4 regions of the Paraburkholderia sp. BCC1876 genome follow, and region 4 is predicted to be linked to each of the others. Evidence: predicted binding sites of a transcription regulator. Region 4 holds the regulator's gene; each other region holds the start of a gene.
The links. Region 4 encodes LexA, which represses DNA repair genes until DNA is damaged. Its sites were predicted from a motif close to ACTGTATNNNNATACAGT; they were not measured.
Positions count from the first base shown of each region.

Region 1: a site for LexA is predicted at 2,884-2,901, ahead of imuA (translesion DNA synthesis-associated protein ImuA). Genes of this name have one in related genera too.
Region 2: a site for LexA is predicted at 3,247-3,264, ahead of recA (recombinase RecA). Genes of this name have one in related genera too.
Region 3: a site for LexA is predicted at 3,052-3,069, ahead of HWY05_RS31830 (putative DNA modification/repair radical SAM protein). Genes of this name have one in related genera too.

Region 1 is NZ_CADFGI010000003.1:209,295-214,785, reverse strand. It holds gene arsH (arsenical resistance protein ArsH) at 1-539, shown strand, start outside; partial or broken gene HWY05_RS12685 (MFS transporter) at 508-1,731, shown strand; gene arsN2 (arsenic resistance N-acetyltransferase ArsN2) at 1,789-2,271, shown strand; gene HWY05_RS38285 (hypothetical protein) at 2,268-2,486, opposite strand; gene HWY05_RS12675 (hypothetical protein) at 2,560-2,769, opposite strand; gene imuA (translesion DNA synthesis-associated protein ImuA) at 2,916-3,623, shown strand; gene HWY05_RS12665 (DNA polymerase Y family protein) at 3,553-5,022, shown strand; gene HWY05_RS12660 (error-prone DNA polymerase) at 5,029-5,491, shown strand, end outside.
Region 2 is NZ_CADFGI010000003.1:638,783-644,273, reverse strand. It holds gene HWY05_RS14675 (MFS transporter) at 1-544, opposite strand, end outside; gene HWY05_RS14670 (sensor histidine kinase) at 779-2,317, opposite strand; gene HWY05_RS14665 (response regulator transcription factor) at 2,327-3,115, opposite strand; gene recA (recombinase RecA) at 3,345-4,421, shown strand; gene recX (recombination regulator RecX) at 4,429-5,160, shown strand; gene HWY05_RS14650 (DUF2889 domain-containing protein) at 5,350-5,491, shown strand, end outside.
Region 3 is NZ_CADFGI010000012.1:82,539-88,029, forward strand. It holds gene HWY05_RS31820 (hypothetical protein) at 1-285, shown strand, start outside; gene HWY05_RS31825 (UdgX family uracil-DNA binding protein) at 337-1,818, opposite strand; gene HWY05_RS31830 (putative DNA modification/repair radical SAM protein) at 1,828-3,039, opposite strand; gene HWY05_RS31835 (2'-5' RNA ligase family protein) at 3,213-3,815, shown strand; gene HWY05_RS31840 (DnaJ family domain-containing protein) at 3,976-4,377, shown strand; gene tadA (tRNA adenosine(34) deaminase TadA) at 4,452-5,012, shown strand; gene ldcA (muramoyltetrapeptide carboxypeptidase) at 5,040-5,491, shown strand, end outside.
Region 4 is NZ_CADFGI010000002.1:520,929-526,419, reverse strand. It holds gene HWY05_RS08800 (sulfate ABC transporter substrate-binding protein) at 1-1,031, opposite strand, end outside; gene lexA (transcriptional repressor LexA) at 1,345-1,995, shown strand; gene HWY05_RS08790 (hypothetical protein) at 2,135-2,491, shown strand; gene HWY05_RS08785 (DUF2939 domain-containing protein) at 2,622-3,296, shown strand; gene HWY05_RS08780 (universal stress protein) at 3,324-3,788, opposite strand; gene nodI (nodulation factor ABC transporter ATP-binding protein NodI) at 4,121-5,035, shown strand; gene HWY05_RS08770 (ABC transporter permease) at 5,196-5,491, shown strand, end outside.

The DNA.
Region 1 (5,491 bases), on a different contig from region 4:
CTATCGCGGATAGTGTCCCAGCTGACCATCCGAAGGTTGTCGAGCTTCGGAAGCTGTCGGAGTGGTCCGAAGGTCAGGTGTGGTGCAGCCCCGAGCGCCACGGGACGTTGACGGCTGTATTCAAGAACCAGATTGACTGGCTGCCATTGGAAATCGGCGGCATCCGTCCGACCCAAGGCCGCACGCTCGCGGTGATGCAGGTTTGCGGCGGCTCGCAATCTTTCAACGCTGTCAACGCGCTGCGCCTCCTTGGCCGGTGGATGCGTATGGTGACCATCCCGAATCAGTCGTCGGTAGCGAAGGCATATCAGGAATTTGAAGCCGATGGGCGCATGAAGCCATCGTCCTACTACGACCGCGTGGTCGACGTTATGGAGGAGCTGTACAAGTTCACATTACTCATACGTGACCGCTCTGACTATTTGACGGACCGATACAGCGAGCGAAAAGAACGGGCGCCCGCTTTAGCCGCCGCTCTGGCCAGCGCGGCAATGACCCATGAGCACGATGCAGACGCCGCAGACAGCGAAGTCGAATAAGCCGGCAGACATGTCGGCGACGCTCACGACTTGGGCATTGGCGCTCGCGCAGCTCGTGTCGTGGGGCTCTGTCTACTACTCATTTTCGCTGCTCGTCGTGCCCATGGAGCAGACAATGGGATGGAGCAGGACTGCCACCAATGCCGCGCTCTCAGTCGGGTTACTGGTTTCAGGGTTCGCGGCTTACCCCATCGGGCGCTGGATTGACCATGGACTGGGGCGACGCATCATGGCCATCGGTTCGGTCATCGCCGCAGTCATGCTGCTGCTCTGGGCGGGCGCCCATTCGCTGACGGTCCTCTTCGTTGTATGGATAGGCCTCGGGATTTCGATGGCTGCCACCTTCTACGACCCTGTCTTCGCCGTTATAACGCACCGGTATCCGCGAAGCTTCCGAAACAAAATCACACTTATTACTCTGGTAGCCGGATTCGCGAGCACAGTCTTTATCCCGTTAACCCAATTACTGGTTGGCTCAGTGGGTTGGCGCACGTCGCTTATTGTTCTGGCTGCATTGAACCTCGTCGTCTGTCTACCTATCCATGTGCTGGCAATCCGTTCGTCGAAGTCTGACGTTAAGTCGCGGCCTAACAATGCCGAGGTTAAGGTGGCGAATGACGCGGCTACCCGTCGCGCGCTTCGTTCGCCGATTTTCTGGGCGCTCGCCGTCTGCTTCACCGCCTACTACGCCACGTTTGCGGCGCTCACATTTCATCTGGTACCGCTGATGGTCGAGCGCGGTGTGTCGAACGCCGTGCTGGTAACGACCATGGCGCTCATCGGTCCGGCTCAGGTTGCTGCACGGGCTATTTGGTTCACCTTCGGTCGAACCGTGCATGTTAGTACTGTGGGCATCATCATCGTGACACTGTTCCCGCTCTCAACCGTTATCCTGATAAGTGCTGGTCACTCGCCAGCATTGCTATGGCTATTCGCGCTCTGCTATGGCGCTGCGAATGGCATGATGACAATTCTCCGCGGCACCATCGTTCAGGACCTGATGTGGACCGAAGGCTACGGCGCAGTTAGCGGCATGCTTTCGTTCCCGTCGAACGTCGCCAAGGGAATTGCGCCGATTGCCGCGGCCAGTATCTGGAGCTTCGCTCGCGGCTACGTAGCTGTTGAGTGGACCGTGTTTCTTGTCTCGATACTGTCAGCAATCGCGTTCTTTGTGGCAGTTCGGGTCAGCCGTCACGCGTTAACGAGAACCGCCCGATGTCGCGTCCAAGTCATAACAGATAATTCGACCATGAAGATACGTGCCGCGCGAAGCGAAGACCTTGATGCCATTGCGGCATTGCTTGCAGAGAACGAGTTGCCGGCTTCCGATGTAACACCCGACCTGTTGCGCGATTTTGCCGTCGCAGAAGATGCCCACGGGTCAGTAGTTGGCACCGTTGGCCTCGAGCGGTTTGGAACTGAGGCGCTGCTGCGGTCACTGGCGGTTGCAAAGCCTAAGCGCAGCGCCGGCTTGGGAAGCAAGCTGCTCACACATGCGGAATACGTGGCGCTCACCTCGGGCTTGTCGGAGTTATGGCTGCTCACGACGACGGCGACTGAATTCTTTCGGCGGGCTGGCTATGCACTCGACGCCCGCCCGAGTGCGCCAACGGGAATTCGGACCAGCACTCAGTTCGCGCAGCTTTGTCCAAGTACTGCAGTCTGCATGAGAAAGAGGCTGTATCCACTCGCACCTAGTACCCTCGCCGTGGGCGAGACGGCGAAGCGCTAGCCGTGGCTGTCGACCCACGCACGACACCATGAAAGGCCGGCCGATTCTGCCTCTTCATCAGAATCGAATGCGCCAAGTACTCCAGACGCGTCTGCGACTTTACTGTCTCGCATGACTGTGCCGCTTCCTGCGAACCGTTCCCGTTGCAGAATGTCTTCCTGCTGCAGGATGGCATGGCCCCACAGCGTATACCCGCGATATTTCTCAGTTTGCATCTGTTGACCTCTGAAGGTCTTCCGTACCGATTCTTATCAATGATGGCCTCAGTTCGAGCGGCACGACAAGCGTCTACTGTTTGACTCGCGCGGTGTCGATACCGGCCATCCTCAAGGTAGCGTCAATCATCCGCAACTCCTGAACGAAATCAAGCGCCCACTCTTCGCCGTCGCATCGGACGGTCATGCCGTTGTGCATTGAAATAAGGTGACGCGCCTTGTACAGGGCGTCGACAAGTTTCGATTCGCGCTCGGCCTCCCGAACCCATTCGTCTGCTCTCATGATGGACCTCCCTCTGAACATGGCAGCAGGTCATGACGCCGAGCGATAGACGTCGCACGACCCCGTTCCCTCGAAAAAAGTGACAGTTCACACCTACGAATTTGCGTGTAGGATACTGTATAAATATACAGGTTTTTCGATGCCACATGTCTAGCGCCACTGTCACTGCCGAAGAGATACATCCGTCCTTGTGGCGTGCGTCGCAGCTCGCGCGTGGCCGTGGCCGGGTGGTTGAGACTGGGTATCCCGCATTGTCGGCCGAGCTTCCCGGCGGGGGCTGGCCGGTCGGAGCCCTTGTCGACCTGATGGTCCAGCAAGCCGGGGTCGGTGAACTGCGACTCTTGCGCCCGGCGCTCAGTGGTTCGGGCAGTCGGCCGGTTGCGTTCGTGCAGCCGCCGCATACCCCGGATGGGCTCGGACTCAGCTACATCGGACTTCCCATTGACCAGGTGTTGCGGATAAGAGCGCAAAAGACCGCAGATGCGCTTTGGTCGGCTGAGCAGATTCTGCGGGCAGGCAGTTGCGGTGCGCTCATCTTCTGGGCGCAATACGCGCAGGCCTCATCGCTGCGGCGCCTGCATCTGGCTGCGCAGTCATCCGAAACGCTCTTCGTGATGGTCAGGCCTCTGGCAGCGGCACAGGATTCATCGCCCGCGCTGTTGCGGCTTGCTTTGAGACCATCAGCCGACGGTTTGACCGTCGACATTGTGAAACGACGAGGGCCAGCGCGCGCAGAGCCTCTGTCGATTCCCCTTCAACCTACTCCTGTATTGCTTTCCCGACATGCGCGTCTTTCTCGCCGTCCACTTGCCGAAGTTGCCGCTCGAGGTGTTCCGACCGAAGTGGTCATCTGAGGCGGCGCACGGAAGTGCTGTACTGGAGAAAGACAAAGTGGTCATTACAGACAGCACAGCTCGTGCAGCTGGCGTGCGCCTTGGGATGAAGCGCGGCGGAGTGCTGACACTGTCGCCGGAAACGGAAATGCATGAACGCGACGCCGGCAAGGAAGCGGCGGCACAGCGCGAGGTGGGTGTTGCCCTGATGCGCCTCTCGCCTGAAGTCGCCTTGCTTGACGAAGCGACCGTCGTGGTGGACGTGGGTGCGAGTCTGCGTCTCTTTGGCGGGTTGCTCGCATTGTGTCGGGAAGCGAAGGCTGTTCTCGGGACGCTTGGGCTTACTGCACGCATCAGTGCCGCACCCACCGGTCAAGGAGGATGGCTACTCGCGAAGTTCGGAAACCGCCGTGTGCTCAAGCTCGCGTCGCTTGAGCAACGACTGGCCGCATTACCGATGCTGGCCGTTCCGGAAGTTCGTCCGTTCGGAGACTGGTTCTCCGGACTTGGCTGCGAGACCATTGCTGACATCAGACGCTTGCCACGCGCCGGCCTGCAGCGACGATGTGGTGAACATCTGCTTGACTCGCTCGACCGTGCATTTGGCACCGCGCCCGAACTCTTTGATTGGCTAGAACTGCCGCCGACTTTCTCCGCACGTATTGAAATGCCGGACCGGCTTGAAGATGCCGACGGCGCAGTCTTCGGCGCCCATCGACTCATCGTGCAATTGTGTGGCTGGCTTTGCGCCAAGCAATTAGCGGTTACGGCCATCCAGCTGCTACTCGAACATGAACGCGGACGCGACGCTATCGAGCCGACAACTATCGACATTGCGCTGGGTGAGCCAACCTGGAAAGAGGAACATCTTGTCAGGCTGCTCAAGGAGCGGCTGCACCGTATTGAGCTGTCTGCTCCAGTTATCGCGCTGCGGCTCGATGCGTCAAAAGTGGAGTCTGCGGCACCGGCTTCCGACACGCTGTTCCCCGAACCGGGAGGTTCAAAGGAAGACCACGCACGCCTTCTTGAGTTACTTGTTGCGCGACTCGGAGAGGATAACGTTCTTCGCCCCGCGCCGACTGCCGACCATCGCCCCGAAGTCGCCAACCGTTGGGTGCCAGTGACGCTCAAGTCGAAGCAGGAGGCACTTCCACTGGGCCTTCCACGACCCACCTGGCAGCTGGACAGCCCGGTGCGACTATTGATGCGTCAGCATCGTCCCTTCTATGGGTCTCCACTGCGGATGGTGTCACCCGGTGAACGTATCGAAGCTGGCTGGTTCGATGGTGAGCTGGTAACGCGCGACTATTTCGTGGCGCAGGGGGAAGACCAGAGTTGCTACTGGATATATCGTGAGCGTGTCAGCAGCCGTGACGCCGAGGAAGAGCAGCGGTGGTTCCTCCACGGACTGTTCGGCTGATGCACCATGGACACCACCTTCAATTTGCTGCCGGCGTATGCCGAGCTTTTCTGCCTCTCGAATTTCAGCTTCCTGCATGGCGCTTCGCATGCCGAGGAACTGTCTGAGCGCGCGGCACAACTTGGCTATTCGGCGCTCGCGGTCACGGACGAATGTTCGCTAGCTGGTGTGGTGCGTGCGCACGTCGCAGCGAAGGAAGCAAAGCTGCCGTTTATCGTCGGCTCGTTTTTCCGATTGGTCAATGCCGACGGCTCGCCTGCATTCGGGATTATCCTGCTCGCCAAAAACCGCGAGGGGTATGGCAACCTGTCCGAGCTGATTACGCTTGCGCGCACCCGGGCAACCAAGGGCGAATATCGCCTGACACCACAGGACCTCTCGCGTCCAGAGAAGGAATATCGACACCTTCGCGGGATGCCGGACTGCCTCGCCATCCTTGTGCCGGATTTCCCGGCCAACGAGGATGTCC
Region 2 (5,491 bases), on a different contig from region 4:
TGCGCACACCCAGAATCACCAGCAGCGACAGGAACAGGCCGAGCGTGGCGGTTGCCTGAATCCACGACGTGTAGAAGCCACGGCGTCCCGCCGGCGCATGTTCCGCCACATAGGTGGCCGCGCCGCCGTACTCGCCGCCGAGCGCGAGTCCCTGCAGCATCCGCATCGCGATGAAGATCACCGGCGAAGCGAAGCCGATCGACGCGTAGCCCGGCAGGAAACCCACCAGGAAGGTCGAGAAGCCCATGATCAGGATCGTGATCAGGAACGTGTACTTGCGTCCGACCATGTCGCCGAGGCGCCCGAACACGATCGCGCCGAACGGCCGCACCGCGAAACCCGCGGCGAAACCGAGCAGCGTGAACACGAAGGCGGCGGTCGGATTGACGCCGGAGAAGAAGCTCTTGCTGATAAAGGCCGCGAGCGAGCCGGCCAGGAAGAAGTCATACCACTCGAACACCGTGCCCAGCGACGATGCGAAGATCACCCGCTTCTCATCGCGCGTCATCGGCACGTGCGAGATTTGCCCGCCAACGGTAGCCATATATCGTCTCCAATCTCAATATTGATATGTACGTGGCGCGTCCATCCATCACATCGCCCGTGCTGGGATTATTGGAGTGGAAACTTACGGCGTACTGACGTGGCGGGGGGAGATTGCGATTCTCCATGTGACGCGAAATTTCCGCCAAGATCGCTAAATTTGCTGAAGTTGTCGGTCAACGTCGTTCAATCGTGTCTCAATATTCAATTGAGGTTTTTGCTTGCCCGGGCACCGTTAGGGTAAGTCCCGCCCCCGCTCATGCACCGCCAAACTGACACGAACGAGGGTGCCGACCAGTCGCGGCGAGGTCTGATAGACGTTGTCGTCGATAGTCAGCTCGCCGCCATGCATGGTCGCGATCTCGCGGACGATTGCCAGTCCGAGCCCGCTGCCGTCGGCTTCGCGGCCCAGAATCCGGTAGAAGCGCTCGACCACCCGCGAACGCTCGGCGACCGGAATGCCAAGCCCGGTGTCCTCGACTTCCAGATGCACGCGGCGCGCGGCCATGTCGTGCCTCACTCGGACCGTGATGCGGCCGCCCGGCGGCGTATAGCGGATCGCGTTGTCGATCAGGTTCGACAGCATTTCGCGCAGCATGACCGGGTTGCCGTCCACGTCGACGGGTTCGTCGGGCGCTTCGTAGCCGAGGTCCATCTGCTTGGCGAGCGCGGCCTGCACCCAGTCGCGCACCGCACTGCGTGCAACTTCAGTCACTTCGACCGGCGTGAAAATCTGTCCCGACAGGCGGTTTTCCGCGCGCGCCAGCGCCAGCAACTGCGTGACGAGCCGCGCCGCCTGCTCCGAGCTGGTCGCGATCTGTTCGAGCGAGCGGTGTACTTCCGCCGACGCATCCTGGCGCAACGCCAGTTCGGCCTGAGTGCGCAGTCCGGCGAGCGGCGTTTTCATCTGATGCGCGGCGTCGGCGATAAAGCGCTTCTGCAGCTCCATGTTCTGTTGGAGACGCGTCAGCAGGTCGTTGAACGAGGTCACCAGCGGCTCGATTTCCGGCGGCGCGCGGCGTGCTTCGAGCGGCGACAGATCGTCCGGCCGGCGCGCCCGGATATGCGCCTGCAGCGCGTGCAGCGGCGCGAGGCCGCGCGACAGACCGAACCACACCAGCAGGATCGCCAGCGGCAGGATCACGAACTGCGGCAGGATCACGCCTTTGATGATGTCGTTGGCGAGCTGGCTACGTTTGTCGAGCGTTTCGGCGACCTGCACCAGCACCGGCTGCGCGCCGGGCGTCTGCGGGAATTCGACGGTCGTATAGGCGACGCGGATGTCGTTGCCGCGCAGCATGTCGTCGCGGAACTCGACGAGGCCCGGTTGCGGCCGGTCTTCTTCATGCGGCAGCGGCATGTCGCGCTCGCCGCCCACCAGTTCGCCGCGCGTGCCGAGCACCTGATAGAACACGCGGTCCACGTTGTCGGTACGTAGAAAATCGCGCATGGCGTCGGGCAACGTCAGCTCTGCCACCCCGTTCACCGGATGGATCTGGCGGGCCAGTACATAGGCGTCGGTTTCGAGCGCGCGGTCGAACGGGCCGTTCGCGATCGACTTGGCAACCAGATAGGTGACCGCGAGGCTCATCGGCCAGAGCAGCAGGAGCGGCGCGAGCATCCAGTCGAGAATTTCGCCGAATAACGAGCGCGGGCGCGCTTCGGCGGCGGCTTCGGTTTCGTCGGGCGGGGCGAACGGGTTCGCGTAGCGGGCGTCGCGCGCCTCGTCGAGATCCGCCGCTTGCGCCGCGGCACGGTCTTCGCGCGCGGACATGGGCGCTCTCTATTTGAAGTGGTGACTTGCCGGCATCGCGCCGGACGGCGGCGCAGCGGGCGGTTCGGGGTCGGCGGGGGTGTGCGTTCGCGCTTGCGCGGGTGAGGCTGGCGGGTTCGCGTCGACGGGCGAAGCGGCTTTCTCCAGGCAATAGCCCAATCCCCGCACGGTAATGATGCGCACGCCGCTCGGCTCGATCTTCTTGCGCAGCCGGTGTACGTAGACCTCGATCGCGTTGTTGCTGACTTCCTCGCCCCATTCACACAGATGATCGACCAGTTGCTCCTTCGAGACCAGCCGGCCGATCCGCTGCAGCAGCACTTCGAGCAAGCCGAGTTCGCGCGCCGACAGGTCGAGCACCTGGTCGTTGACATGGGCGATCCTGCCCACCTGATCGAACGACAGCGAACCATGCTTCACCACGGTCGGGCCGCCGCCCGCGCCGCGCCGGGTCAGCGCCCGCACGCGCGCTTCGAGTTCGGTCAGCACGAAGGGCTTGGCCATGTAGTCGTCGGCGCCGAGATCGAGGCCCTTGACGCGTTCGTCCACGCTGTCCGCGGCGGTCAGGATCAGCACCGGCAGGTTGGAATTGCGCGCGCGCAGGCGGCGCAGCACCTCGAGTCCGGACATGCGCGGCAGGCCCAGATCGAGAATCAGCAGGTCGAAAGTTTGTACCGAAAGCGCGGTGTCGGCGTCGACACCGTTCTTCACTAGATCAACGGCATAGGCCGATTGGCGGAGTGATCGAACCAGACCGTCCGCGAGTATGCTGTCGTCTTCGGCAATCAGAATTCGCATGATGCGCCAGCCACCTTGCCGGCACCGTGAGGTGTGCCCCGGCGCGCAGCGGTCTCCGAAAATTATTGTGGGTAGTTGGGCAGTGCGACGGTAAAAATGCGTGTTCGCATGAGAATCGCCTTGCCAAAACTACTGTTTTTTTATACAGTGTCTGAGTTTCGTGTGTCGCCATCACAAAGTGGACTGCACACCTGCCTCAGACGCCGTTCATCATAGCAAAGGACGATTCATGGAAGAAAGCAAGAAAGGCTCGGCTGGACTGACTGCTGAAAAGAGCAAGGCACTCGCTGCCGCACTCGCGCAGATCGAAAAGCAGTTCGGCAAAGGGTCGGTCATGCGGCTCGGCGCAGGTGAGGCAATCGAAGACATCCAGGTGGTTTCAACCGGATCGCTCGGTCTCGACATCGCCTTGGGCGTCGGCGGTTTGCCGCGCGGCCGTGTGGTCGAAATTTATGGTCCGGAATCGTCCGGTAAAACCACGCTGACGCTGCAAGTCATTGCCGAAATGCAGAAGATCGGCGGCACGGCGGCGTTTATCGACGCGGAACACGCGCTGGACATCCAGTACGCAAGCAAGCTTGGCGTGGACGTGAGCGAACTCCTGGTGTCGCAGCCAGACACCGGCGAACAGGCGCTCGAAATCGCCGACGCACTGGTGCGCTCGGGCTCGATCGACATGATCGTGATCGACTCGGTCGCGGCACTCGTGCCGAAGGCTGAAATCGAAGGCGAAATGGGCGACTCGCTGCCGGGTCTGCAAGCGCGTCTGATGTCGCAAGCGCTGCGCAAGCTCACCGGCACGATCAAGCGTACGAACTGCCTGGTGATCTTCATCAACCAGATCCGTATGAAGATCGGTGTGATGTTCGGCAATCCGGAAACCACCACGGGTGGTAACGCGCTGAAGTTCTACGCGTCGGTGCGTCTGGACATTCGCCGTATCGGTTCGATCAAGAAGAACGACGAAGTGATCGGCAATGAAACGCGCGTGAAGGTCGTCAAGAACAAGGTCGCACCGCCGTTCCGCGAAGCGATTTTCGACATCCTGTATGGCGAAGGTATTTCGCGTCAGGGTGAAGTCATCGATCTGGGCGTCGCAGCCAAGATCGTCGACAAGGCTGGCGCCTGGTACAGCTATAACGGCGAACGTATCGGTCAGGGTAAGGACAACGCGCGTGAATTCCTGCGCGAAAATCCGGAAATCGCCCGTGACATCGAAAACCGTATCCGTGAATCGCTGGGCGTGAATGCCATGGCCGACGCGGTGACGGGTGCCGGTGCTGAAGTCGCTGGCGAAGAAGAGTAACCATCACGTGATACGCAAGGGCCGGCCGTTGTCTCATGCTGCACGCAGTGCGGACGGCCCGCGTGATGATCAGGACGATTCGTCGGAGCGGTTCGATCCGTTCGAATCGTTCGACGCGCATGATCGCGCCGAGGGCCATGACTCGCGGCGTGTATCGTCTAAATCTTCCCCGCCTTCCGGTTCGGATCCCTTCGAAACCGCTGAGGTTGCCGAATTCACCGAGGCGACCTACAGCCGCTCGCGTCGCCAGCCAGGCGAAGCGAAGCCGGAGCAGGACGAAACCAAGAACTCCAAACGCCCAGCCCGTTCGCTAAAAGGACGCGCGCTCGGCTATCTCTCTCGCCGCGAATACAGCCGTACCGAACTTGCGCGCAAGCTCAAACCGTTCGTCGAAGAAACCGATTCGCTCGACACGCTGCTCGATCAGTTGGAAGCCGAAAACTGGCTGTCCAATTCGCGTTTCGCCGAAAGCCTGATTCACCGCCGTTCGTCGCGTCTTGGCGCCAGTCGGATCCTCGGTGAATTGAAGCAGCACGCAGTCGACCCGACGCTCGTCGAAGACGCCAAGGCGCAATTGCGTGAGACCGAGTTCGCGCGCGCCCAGGCTGTTTGGCAGAAAAAATTCGGCCAGCTTCCCGAAACGCCCGCCGAGCGGGCCAAGCAGCAGCGCTTTCTGGCGTCGCGCGGTTTTTCGGGTGCAACCATCGGCAAAATCCTCAGAGGCATCGACGAGGAGTAGGGTAGCAACCCGCCGCTGTCGCCCGCCAACGGCTCGCCGAATCACGCCAAATCACGCCGCAAGAAGCCTCTTCGAGATAGCGCTCAACCCGCTCAGCCGCACGCCGGGCGGGCCTGCGCATTCCGGCCTGTACCAAATACCCAGTATGCTAAAATTCATGGGTTTTCCAATCCGGCCTTTCCTTCCCGCATGCCGCTCTCCCCGCCAGTGTCCCGTCAGTTGCGGCATCGTCGCGCAATCAGAGCGGAAGCCTATGAGCGCGCCGATGGCCTGTGGGATGTGGAAGCGTGCTTGACCGACGAAAAACCGCGCGACGTGGTGCTTGCGTCGG
Region 3 (5,491 bases), on a different contig from region 4:
TGTGTAATGGGTGCGCTCTACGCGAAGATGTTCAACACGCGCGACTTCAGGCCGCCAGCTAGTGTGACCGCGGAGGAGGCGAAAAATAACGAACTCGCGCTCACGCGTGCGAAAAAAAAGCGGGACTTTTATATCAAATGGAGTTTGATCGCCTTCAATATTGGGATTTTCATTCTTCCCATCTCGCTCCTTATTTTTCTGCCTGATTTGCCGATGTCGATTTCCACGGTGGTGTATGTTGCCGGTGCTCTTTTGTTTTGGCTGCGCGGACTGATCTGGCAATGAACGCATGCCGGAAGATAACGGCCCATGCGGAGTTCTGTTTGACTTTGACGCTTAATTTTCTGGATATTCGTGTCGCGTTCGCGCGCTGGAGGCGACGGATTCCTCTGCTAGCCGACGCGCGCCCATGAGTGCGGTGCTGATCTCCTCCAGCAGCTTGTCGCGAGCCGCGTCGCTCTGTTGCCTTAGCGCGAACGACGGATGCCAGGTCGCGATGGCCCACGCGCCCGCCACTTCAAAAGGTGCGCCGGTATAGTCCCTCAGGCTGACTTTTCGTTGCAGCAACGCGTTAAGCGCCGTGGCGCCGAGCGCGACGATCACGACTGGGCGCACCGCCAGCAATTCCCGCTCGAGCCAATACCCGCAGGCGGCGATTTCTTGCTGCCCGGGCGTTTTGTGCAATCTGCGTTTGCCGCGCGGTTCCCACTTGAAATGTTTGACCGCGTTAGTCAGATAAAGCTGCGTGCGCGACAAACCCGCGCGCGCGATCGCGACTTCGAGTAGCTGACCCGCCGGCCCGACGAACGGCTGGCCGGCCAGATCTTCCTGATCGCCGGGCTGCTCGCCGATCAGCACGATTCGGGCGTCGCGTGGCCCTGAGCTGCCAACTGCCTGGGTCGCGTGGCGCCATAGTTCGCAACGCCGGCAAGACTCGAGCGATGAGGGTGGATCCCGAGCCGGTTGCGCGAATTCCGCTTCAATCGGAATCGATTTGCCGCTGAGCGCGCCGACGCCGCCCGCTTGCGCCACGCGACGCGCGCCACTTTTCGCCTCGCTGATCATGGCGGGTATCAGTTGACCCTCCGGCAAGCCCTTCCAGAAACGCACCGGCATGTGCTGTTCGAGTGCGGCTTCGTTCAGCCGCGCCGGATTGAACGTGCTGCGGTAGTAGGCAAGCCAAAGCGCTTCGGCGTCGTCCACCGCTTTGCCGTGCTGCTCGCCCGGCAGCGCGCGCCGCTGTTCCAGATGAAGTTGACTGCCGTCCCAGAACGCGGCGCCGTGCGGCGTCGCGATCATCCATGTCGAGCGCCCCATTCGTTGGGCAAAATGTTCGGCGGCCCAGCCGAGCACGTCGTGCTCCGGTTCGTACCACGCGATGTATTCGGGGGCGTGCGCCGCGGCCGCTGTCTGCCTGCGAAACCGTACATAGGCGATCATGTCGTGCTGCGCGCGACGCACGCTTTTTGCCATGCGATTGAGCCGCGCGCCATCCGCGTCGGCCGGCGACGCGACCGTGCGGTCGTCTTGTTGCCAGCGCCACAGCACTTTGTATAAAAACGCCCAGCGCTGCGGATCGCGAAACAGCGCGGCGTCTCGCAAAAGTGCCGCCAATTCCTTCGACACCTGCACGCCGCGAGTGGGCGACGGCGCGACGTCGCTAACCTCGCTGTAATCGAACAACGCCTGAGTTTGCGGCGACTCGGGCGTCTGCTTGACGCGCCATTCGATCGCCTCCGGAGTCAGGCCTTGATTCAACGCTTTGAGGGACGCTGCGCGCCAGGCGGCGAAGTGGTCGTCGATCAGAACGGTATGCATGATGCTGAATCAAAGCAGCGCCAGTTGTACCGGCGGCGCTGTCAAAGCCCGGCGCAATTGCGCGGACGACGCATCGTGCATTGCCGCACGATAGTCCTGCGTCACGACGAATGGCTTGATCTTCTGTAGCGGACAATGCAGGCGCACGAGGTCTTCATAGCGCACACGCCGCGAACGCCGCAATTCGACCAGCCGTTTTGCGTTGCGTAGCCCGATGCCCGGCACGCGCGCGATCATGCGGAGCGGCGCACGGTTTAGATCGACCGGAAATTGTTCGCGATGGGCGAGCGCCCACGCGAGCTTAGGATCGATGTCGAGCGACAGATTACCTGGTTTTTCGAACAGTTCCTCGACGCTGAAACCATAGACGCGCAACAGAAAATCGGCCTGATAAAGCCGATGTTCGCGCAGCAACGGCGGTGCCTGGGCGGGTAACGCGGAAGGGCTGTCCGGAATCGGACTGAAAGCCGAGTAGTACACCCGCTTCAGCTTGTAGGCGCTGTAAAGCGTGCCGGCGGTTTGGAGAATCGTGCTGTCGTTCGTCTGATCGGCGCCGACGATCATCTGCGTGCTTTGCCCGGCAGGCGCAAAGCTGGGCGCGCCGGTTTCACTGTGGGCCGCTTCCTGCGCGAGACGGATCGTCCCCATGGCAAGCTTGATGGTGCGGACGTTCTTTTCCGGCGCAAGGCGCGCGAGGCCAGCGTCGGTCGGTAACTCGATGTTCACGCTCAAACGGTCGGCGTAACGCCCGGCGTGCGCAATCAACTGCGGATCGGCGTCTGGAATCGTCTTCAAATGAATATAGCCGCGAAACTGATGGTCCTCACGCAGCGATTGCGCGACGCGTACAAGCTGCTCCATGGTGTAGTTCGCCGACCGGATGATGCCGGAGCTGAGAAACAGACCATCGATGTAATTGCGCCGATAAAAATCTAGCGTAAGGGTGACGACCTGCTCCGGCATGAAGCGCGCGCGAGGTACATTGCTCGAACGCCGGTTGACGCAGTATTGGCAGTCGTACAGACAGAAGTTGGTGAGGAGGATTTTCAGCAGCGAGACGCAGCGCCCGTCTGGCGTAAAACTATGACAAATGCCGGCGCCGGTACTGGCGCCCAGACCGTCTACCGCACGAGATCCGCGTTTAGGCGCGCCGCTGCTCGCGCACGAGGCGTCGTATTTCGCTGCGTCGGCCAATATCTCCAGCTTCTTAAGCAATTCCACGTTGCCGCCAATACTGTATGGATGTACAGTATTGTACGTAAGCCGCTGACTTGCGCAAGCGGTTTTTGGCCGTCTCAAGTGCGCGCTCAGCGGCTTGATCGGCGGCTCGCATCCAGACACACTCAATCAACGGAGATTTACCGTCATGCCGGCTTTACCGGGTCAGGACCACCATGCCTGAACAATTCTGGCTGCCTGGGCTCGAGGCGCCGCCCACGCCGACAGACGGCCTGTTTTTCGCTGTTTTCCCCGATCCCAATACGGCAACCGGCATCGCGAAGTTCGCGCAACAGCTTTGCGTTGAAGCGCGCGTGCGCAGCAAGCCGCTTGCGGCGGGTCGTTTGCACGTCACGTTGCAGCACCTCGGCAATTTCGCGGGCGGTCTGCCGCAGGCGCACGTCGACGCGGCGATGCAGGCGGCGGCATCCGTTCGCATGGAGCCGTTTACCGTCGAGTTCGATTCGGTGGTCAGCTTCGCGACGCGGCCCCGGCCGGGACCCTTGGTGCTGGGAGGCGGCGAGGGCGTGGCCGGTTTGCATGCGCTTCACGATGCACTCGTGGCGGCGCTGCCAAACGCGCGTGTGGGGGATGCTACGGTATCTCCGGCGATGCCCTATACGCCGCACGTCACGCTCGCCTACGGCATGCCTTGGGCGGCGACACGTCCCATCGAACCCGTCAGTTGGAACGTGCGTGAATTTGCACTGATGCACAGTTTGCTCGGGCGTACGCGGCATGTCGTGCTCGCGCGCTGGCGTCTGGCCGGCGTGGTTTGACGGCGCGTGCGGCGTCTCCGCGATCGCTGCCGTCTCGACCACACCGCTATGCCCCTGAAATACATGGAATCTGAAAACCAGGGGGGTTCGTCGGTCCGCGAGCCGAAACCGTCGCCGGCTCCCTGATAGAATGCTCGGGCCGCAACGTAGTGGATTGCAGATGAAATTGCTTGACGCGCTAGTCGAACAGCGTATTGCCGCCGCAGCCGCGCGTGGCGAGTTCGATGCTTTGCCGGGCGCAGGTGCGCCGCTGCCGCTCGGGGACGATGCACTGGTCCCGGAGGAGGTGCGCGTCGCCAACCGGATTCTGAAAAACGCGGGTTTCGTGCCGCCCGCTGTCGAGCAGTTGCGCGCGTTGCGCGACCTGCAAGCGGAGCTGAATGCCGTGAGCGACCCCACCACCCGTTGCCGTTTGCAGGCGCGCATGCTGGCGCTCGACATGGCGCTCGAGTCGCTGCGCGGCGGGCCGCTGGTGCTGCCACGGGAATACTGCCGGCGTATTGCCGAGCGCCTGTCTGAGCGCGCCGGTAATCTCAATGCGGCTGATGCGGGTTCGCGGTGAGCGGGCCGCTGACTGGCTGTGCCTCGGCCACACCTTCGGCCAATAGCGTCCCCGAGCTTGACGACGCCTTGGCCGTGTCGACTCCACCCATCTCCGAACGCGATCGCCGCTTCATGGCGCTCGCCCAGGCCGCCGCCGAACAGGCGCGCGCAGCCGGCGAAGTGCCGGTCGGCGCCGTGCTCGTGCGCGGCGACGACGTCATCGCCACCGGTTTCAATCATCCGATCGGCGCGCACGATCCGTCGGCGCATGCCGAAATGGTCGCGTTGCGCGCCGCTGCGCAGACTGTCGAGAACTACCGCCTGCCGGGTTGCGAGCTCTACGTCACGCTCGAACCGTGTCTGATGTGCGCGGGCGCGATCATGCACGCGCGCATTGCCCGCGTCGTGTTCGGCGCGCGTGATCCGAAAACCGGCGCGTGCGGCAGTGTCGTCGATGCGTTTGGGAATCCGCAATTGAATCATCACACGTCGGTGACTGGCGGCGTGCTCGAAACCGAATGCGGTGACGCGCTCAAATCGTTCTTCGCCGAACGCCGGCGCGCAAGCCGGGAAGCGCGTGCGGCGGCGCGGGCCGAGGCCGAAGCCAGCACAACTAGCACAAGCAGCACACCAGGCTCGGCTGAGTCGCTCTAACACAACAACATCGAACGGACTTCGCCCATGACCGTCCATCGCACCATCGAACTGATCGCGCCGTCCGGCTATCCCCATGATCCGGAAGCGGTGCATCGCGCGTTGCAGCGCTTTCATGCGCAAGGGCATCGCGTCGAGGGCGCGGAGGTGACGAAGCGTCGCTATCAGCGGTTCGCCGGCACCGACGGCGAGCGCGCGGCCGATCTGAACCGGCTCGCCGATCCGGCGCGTGCGCTGCCTGACATTGTGCTGGCGGTGCGTGGTGGCTACGGCGCGGCGCGGATACTGCACGGTCTCGACTACGAAGGGCTGCAACGGCGGCTGACCGATCAGCCGGTCGCGCTGGTGGGACATAGCGATTTCACCGCGATCCAGCTTGCGCTGCTGGCGCGCGCCGGTGTGAAGACCTTCGGTGGCCCGATGATCACGAGCGATTTCGGCGCCGAAGAACTCAGCGAATTCACCATGCAGCACTTCTG
Region 4 (5,491 bases):
GAGTAGATCGAATCGAACACGCCGCCGTCGGCAAAGTGCGTCTTCTGCGCGTTGGTCCAGCCGCCGAACGAATCGTCCACCGTGTACAGCTTCAGCTTCGGAAACTTGGCGGTCAGCTCGGCCGGTACCTTGTTCGAACGCGGACGATAGAAGTTGCGCGCGGCGATCTCCTGGCCTTCTTCGCTGTACAGGAAGTTCAGATACGCTTCGGCCACCTTGCGCGTGCCGTGCCGGTCGACGACCTTGTCCACCACGGCGACCGGCGGCTCGGCCAGAATGCTGACCGACGGCACGACGATTTCAAACTTGTCCGGACCGAATTCCTTCAGCGACAGGAACGCTTCGTTTTCCCACGCGATCAGCACGTCGCCGATACCGCGTTGCACGAAGCTGGTGGTCGCGCCGCGCGCCCCCGAATCCAGCACGCCGGCATTCTTATAGAGCTTGCCGACGAACTCCTTCGCTTTCTGGTCGTTGCCGCCCGGCTGATGTTCGGCATACGCCCACGCCGCGAGGTAGTTCCAGCGCGCGCCGCCCGAGGTCTTCGGATTCGGCGTCACGATCGACACGCCCGGCTTGATCAGATCGTCCCAATCCTTGATGTGCTTCGGGTTGCCCTTGCGCACCAGAAACACGATCGTCGACGTGTACGGCGACGCGTTGTCCGGCAAGCGTTTCTGCCAGCCCTTGTCGAGCAGACCCTTGCTGGCCAGCGCGTCGATGTCGTAGGCCAGCGCCAGCGTCACCACGTCTGCCTGCAGACCGTCGAGCACCGAGCGCGCTTGTGCGCCGGAGCCGCCGTGCGACTGCTTGAAGGTGATCGTCTCGCCGGTCTTCGCCTTCCATTCCTTGCCGAACGCCTGATTGATGTCCTGATACAACTCGCGAGTCGGATCGTAGGAGACGTTCAGCAGCGTCGTGTCGGCGGCGTGCGCCTGCGCCATCACGCCGAGCGCCCCGGCCGCGCCCAATGCGAGCGCCGCGATGATTTTTCTGGTCTTGCCTGCCAGCCCCGTACCTTGGTGGTTCATGTCAACTTTCTCCGCGTTGTGGTCCGCTAAAACAGCGTGTGGTGTTGTTCTACGTCGCGGTCACGTGCACATGAGCGCCAACTCGGAGGCCAGTCTATCGAAGCGCTTTCATCATTAAAAATAATGTTTCTTCATTCTTTAATACTCAAAAGTGGTAATGACAGCTGGGTAAGGCGTTGCGGCACGAAAGTGGGTGTTAGAACGCCCTTTTGCGGCGCTGTAGCGGCACCCGAAGCGACGAACTTAAAGTAAAGCTTGAATTGCGTGGAATACTGTATAAAAATACAGGCACCTGTTCATACATACAGTGACCATGACCAAACTCACCGCACGACAGCAGCAGGTTTTCGATCTGATCCGCCGGGCTATCGAACGCACCGGTTTTCCGCCCACCCGCGCGGAGATCGCCGCGGAGCTGGGCTTCAGCTCCGCGAACTCCGCAGAAGAGCATCTGCGCGCGCTCGCTCGCAAAGGCGTGATCGAACTCGCGGCCGGCGCATCGCGCGGCATTCGCCTGCTGGGTGGGTCGGAAGACTCGCCGTACCAGTTCACGCTGCCGCACGCGAGCATCATGCAACTGTCCTTGCCGCTGATCGGCCGGGTGGCGGCGGGTAGCCCGATCCTCGCGCAGGAACATATCGCGCAGCACTATGCGTGCGATCCGGCGCTGTTCTCGAGCAAGCCCGACTACCTGCTGAAGGTGCGCGGGTTGTCCATGCGCGACGCGGGCATCTTCGACGGCGACCTGCTCGCCGTGCAGAAGAAGAGCGAGGCCAAAGACGGCCAGATCATCATCGCGCGGCTCGGCGACGACGTGACGGTCAAGCGCTTGAAGCGCCGGCCGAACGGCATCGAACTGATTGCCGAGAATCCCGATTACGAAAACATCTTCGTTGAAACCGGCAGCGCGGAATTCGCGCTGGAAGGGATCGCCGTCGGTCTGATTCGCCCGGGCGAGTTTTAAGCGGTTTGCTCGTGCTGGGGCGTTTGCCGGTTCGTTGGCTTGTTCAGACAACGCCGCCCTGACGCCGCCCCGAGCCACATTCACCCCGCATCAACGTCGTACTCACGCTGCATCATCTTTGCATCGCCTGGAGAGACTCATGGAACGCCTTGCCCGCTTGCTGCCTTTTCGCCAGTTCGGTCGTCTGCGTCATCTGCGCAAGCTGGTGCCCTGCTCGTTGATCGAGGCATCCACGGCGAGCACACCCTCGCTGTTCGATTCGCTCGACGAGGCGTCGAATTTGCAGGCGGCGCTGCCGTCTTCGTTGCCGGCGTTTGCGCGCGTGTCGTTGAACTCGGGCCTGAATACGGCGGAGCCGGCGCGGCGCGCGCCGGTGCGGGTTTATCACGGGCCGTCGCGGCTTATCATGGTCGGCACGGTCGACGCCGTCTGCCGCATGATCGACCGTTGCATCGCCGAAGAAGCGAATGTGCACGGCGCGGTGTTCGAAGGCTGAGTGGTTCGGTTCTAAGCGATCGGGTTCTGTTCTGAACCGGTTGTTCACTCGCATTACCGGAATCAATCAGGGATCGTTTTGGCGTGGCCGCGGTCCACGTTAGATCACACCTGATAGAGAGTCTCACTCGATGGCTGTTTCGACCCGCACGAAGAGCAGCGCCACCCGGCCGCTGATCGTTACGCTAATGGTGATCGTGGTGATTGCCGCGCTAGGTTTCGCGTATGCGTCGCCGTATCTCGCGCTGAACAATCTTAAACGCGCAGCAGATGCGCGCGACGCGCAAACCGTCAATCAATACGTCGATTTCCCCGCGTTGCGCGAGAGCCTGAAACAGCAGGTGACCGGCCTGCTGACGCGCCGGCTCGACGCGCACAGCAACGGCAATCCGCTCGCCGCCATTGGCGCGATGATCGGCGTGGCACTGATGGGTCCGCTCGTGGACGCTTATGCAACGCCGGATGGCGTGGCCGCGTTGCTGAACGGCATGCCGCCGCGCGGCAACCCTGGCGAGCGGCCACCGGTGCCACCCGCGGCGAATAATCCGTCCGCGGCTGAGACGCCTGAGCCGACACCGGCACCGCCGGCAGCACCCGCAGCACCCGCAGCGCCAACCCAGCCCGATGCGGCGGCCAACAACGCGAACACGGCCGCGACGCCGCCGCAAACTACAGCGGGCTACCGTGGCCTCAACGAATTCGTCGTCACGTACCAGCATGGCGCGGGCGACGCGCGTTACTCGGCGATCTTCGCGCGCGAGGGGTTGTTCACGTGGAAGCTGGCCGCGGTGGATCTAAACCCGTGACGCGCTGAGCTCGCCCCGCTCAACCCATCAAGCTGCCGCTTGCTGCTGCTCCTGCGCGGAAGAGCACGCCACCAGAATGCTGCACGAAATGCGGTCGAGCAGCGGCGTATTGCCGGCGCCCATCCACCATCGCGACAAACCGGTGCGGCAACGGTGGCCAACCACCACGAGATCGACATTCAACTCGTTAGCGAGATTGGCGATCTCGTCGATCGGATGACCGAAGGCGAAATGCCCTTGCGCGGTGACGCCGCGCTCGGTGAGCCAGTCCACGCCTTCCTGCAGAATGTCGCGGGCGGATTTTTCGAAGCTGCCACACGCCACGTCGGTGAGAAGGCCCGCGCTTTGCGCAATGCTGGAGCGCATATCCACAACGGATAACAAATGCGTTTCCGCTTTCAGATCCAACGCGAGATCGGCGCCGCAACGTAGCGCTTTACGACCTTCGCGCGAGCCGTCGTAGCACAGCAGGATTTTTTGGTAGCTCGCCATGATTTTCTCCCTTCGCGCGGAAAGCGCGCTTTGAATCAATCATGGTGCGCCGCAATTCAGCTTGCAAGGGATGGAAAACGCTAACTGCGCCCTAAACCGGTGCGCACGGCGACGGCGCGGCAATGACACGGCTATGGCAACGCAATGGCACGGCGCCGGGACCCCATGCCGCAGTGCAAGAAAGCCCTTCTGGACGCCCGGGTGCCAGGCATCGTCGGCCAATCGATGTCCTAGAATAGGCAGCCTGCCCGGTCATTACGGTCATTACGGTCATTACGGTCATTGCGCTCATTCGCATCAGTCGCGCCCTTTCCCGGAGCCACGTTCGATCCATGTCTGAAGCCGCCATTGAATTCCATCAGGTCAAAAAGCGCTACGGCGACAAGACGGTCGTCGACGGGTTGTCGTTTCATGTGAACGCCGGCGAATGCTTCGGCCTGCTCGGCCCGAATGGCGCGGGCAAGACCACCACGTTGCGCATGCTGCTCGGCATTGCCGCGCCGGATGCCGGCGCGATCCGTCTGTGCGGCGAGCCGATTCCGGGCCGCGCGCGCGTGGCGCGAGCGCGGGTCGGCGTGGTGCCGCAATTCGACAATCTCGATCCCGATTTCACCGTGCGCGAAAACCTGCTGGTGTTCGGCCGCTACTTCGGTTTGAGCGCCGCGCAATGCCGCGCGATGGTGCCGTCGCTGCTCGAATTCGCGCGGCTCGAAAGTAAGGCCGACGCCCGTGTGAGCGAACTGTCGGGCGGCATGAAGCGGCGCCTCACGCTGGCGCGCGCGCTCGTCAACGATCCCGACGTGCTGATCATGGACGAACCCACCACCGGTCTCGATCCGCAGGCCCGGCATCTGATCTGGGAGCGGCTGCGCTCGTTGCTCGCGCGCGGCAAGACCATTCTGCTGACCACGCATTTCATGGAAGAAGCCGAACGGCTTTGCCATCGGCTATGCGTGATCGAAGAGGGCCGCAAGATCGCCGAAGGTGCGCCGAGCGAGTTGATCGCCTCGGAGATCGGCTGCGACGTGATCGAGATTTTCGGCCCCGATCCGGTGGCGTTGCGCGATGAACTCGCGCCGCTGGTCGAGCGTACCGAGATCAGCGGCGAGACGCTGTTCTGCTATGTGAACGACGCGCAACCGGTGCATGCCCGGCTCAAACAGCGCGCCGATCTGCGCTATCTGCACCGGCCGGCGAATCTTGAAGATGTGTTTCTGCGGCTCACCGGCCGCGAAATGCAGGACTGATCGTTGCGAGCGCATTGAGTGCATCGAACGCATTGATCATTCACCCATGTTGCAAGCATCTCGCGCATCACGTGCAGCGCGCTGGCCACCGACCGCCGCACCTGATCGCCATAACAACGCCCCGAAGGAAATCCCTCGGGCAAACAGCACGAGACACGCCATGGACGCACGCACCTACGACACCCCGGATCACGCCCCCAGCGACAAGCCCTCCGCCCAGGAACCCTTCGGCGCGTTCCCGACGAACGCGGTGAACTGGGTCGCGGTATGGCGCCGCAATTTTCTGGTGTGGAAAAAACTCGCGATCGCGTCGATGTTCGGCAATCTGGCCGATCCGATGATCTATCTGTTCGGTCTCGGCTTCGGACTCGGGATCATGGTCGGGCATGTGGACGGCGTGTCGTACATCGCGTTCCTCGCGGCCGGCACGGTGGCTTCGAGCGTGATGATGTCGGC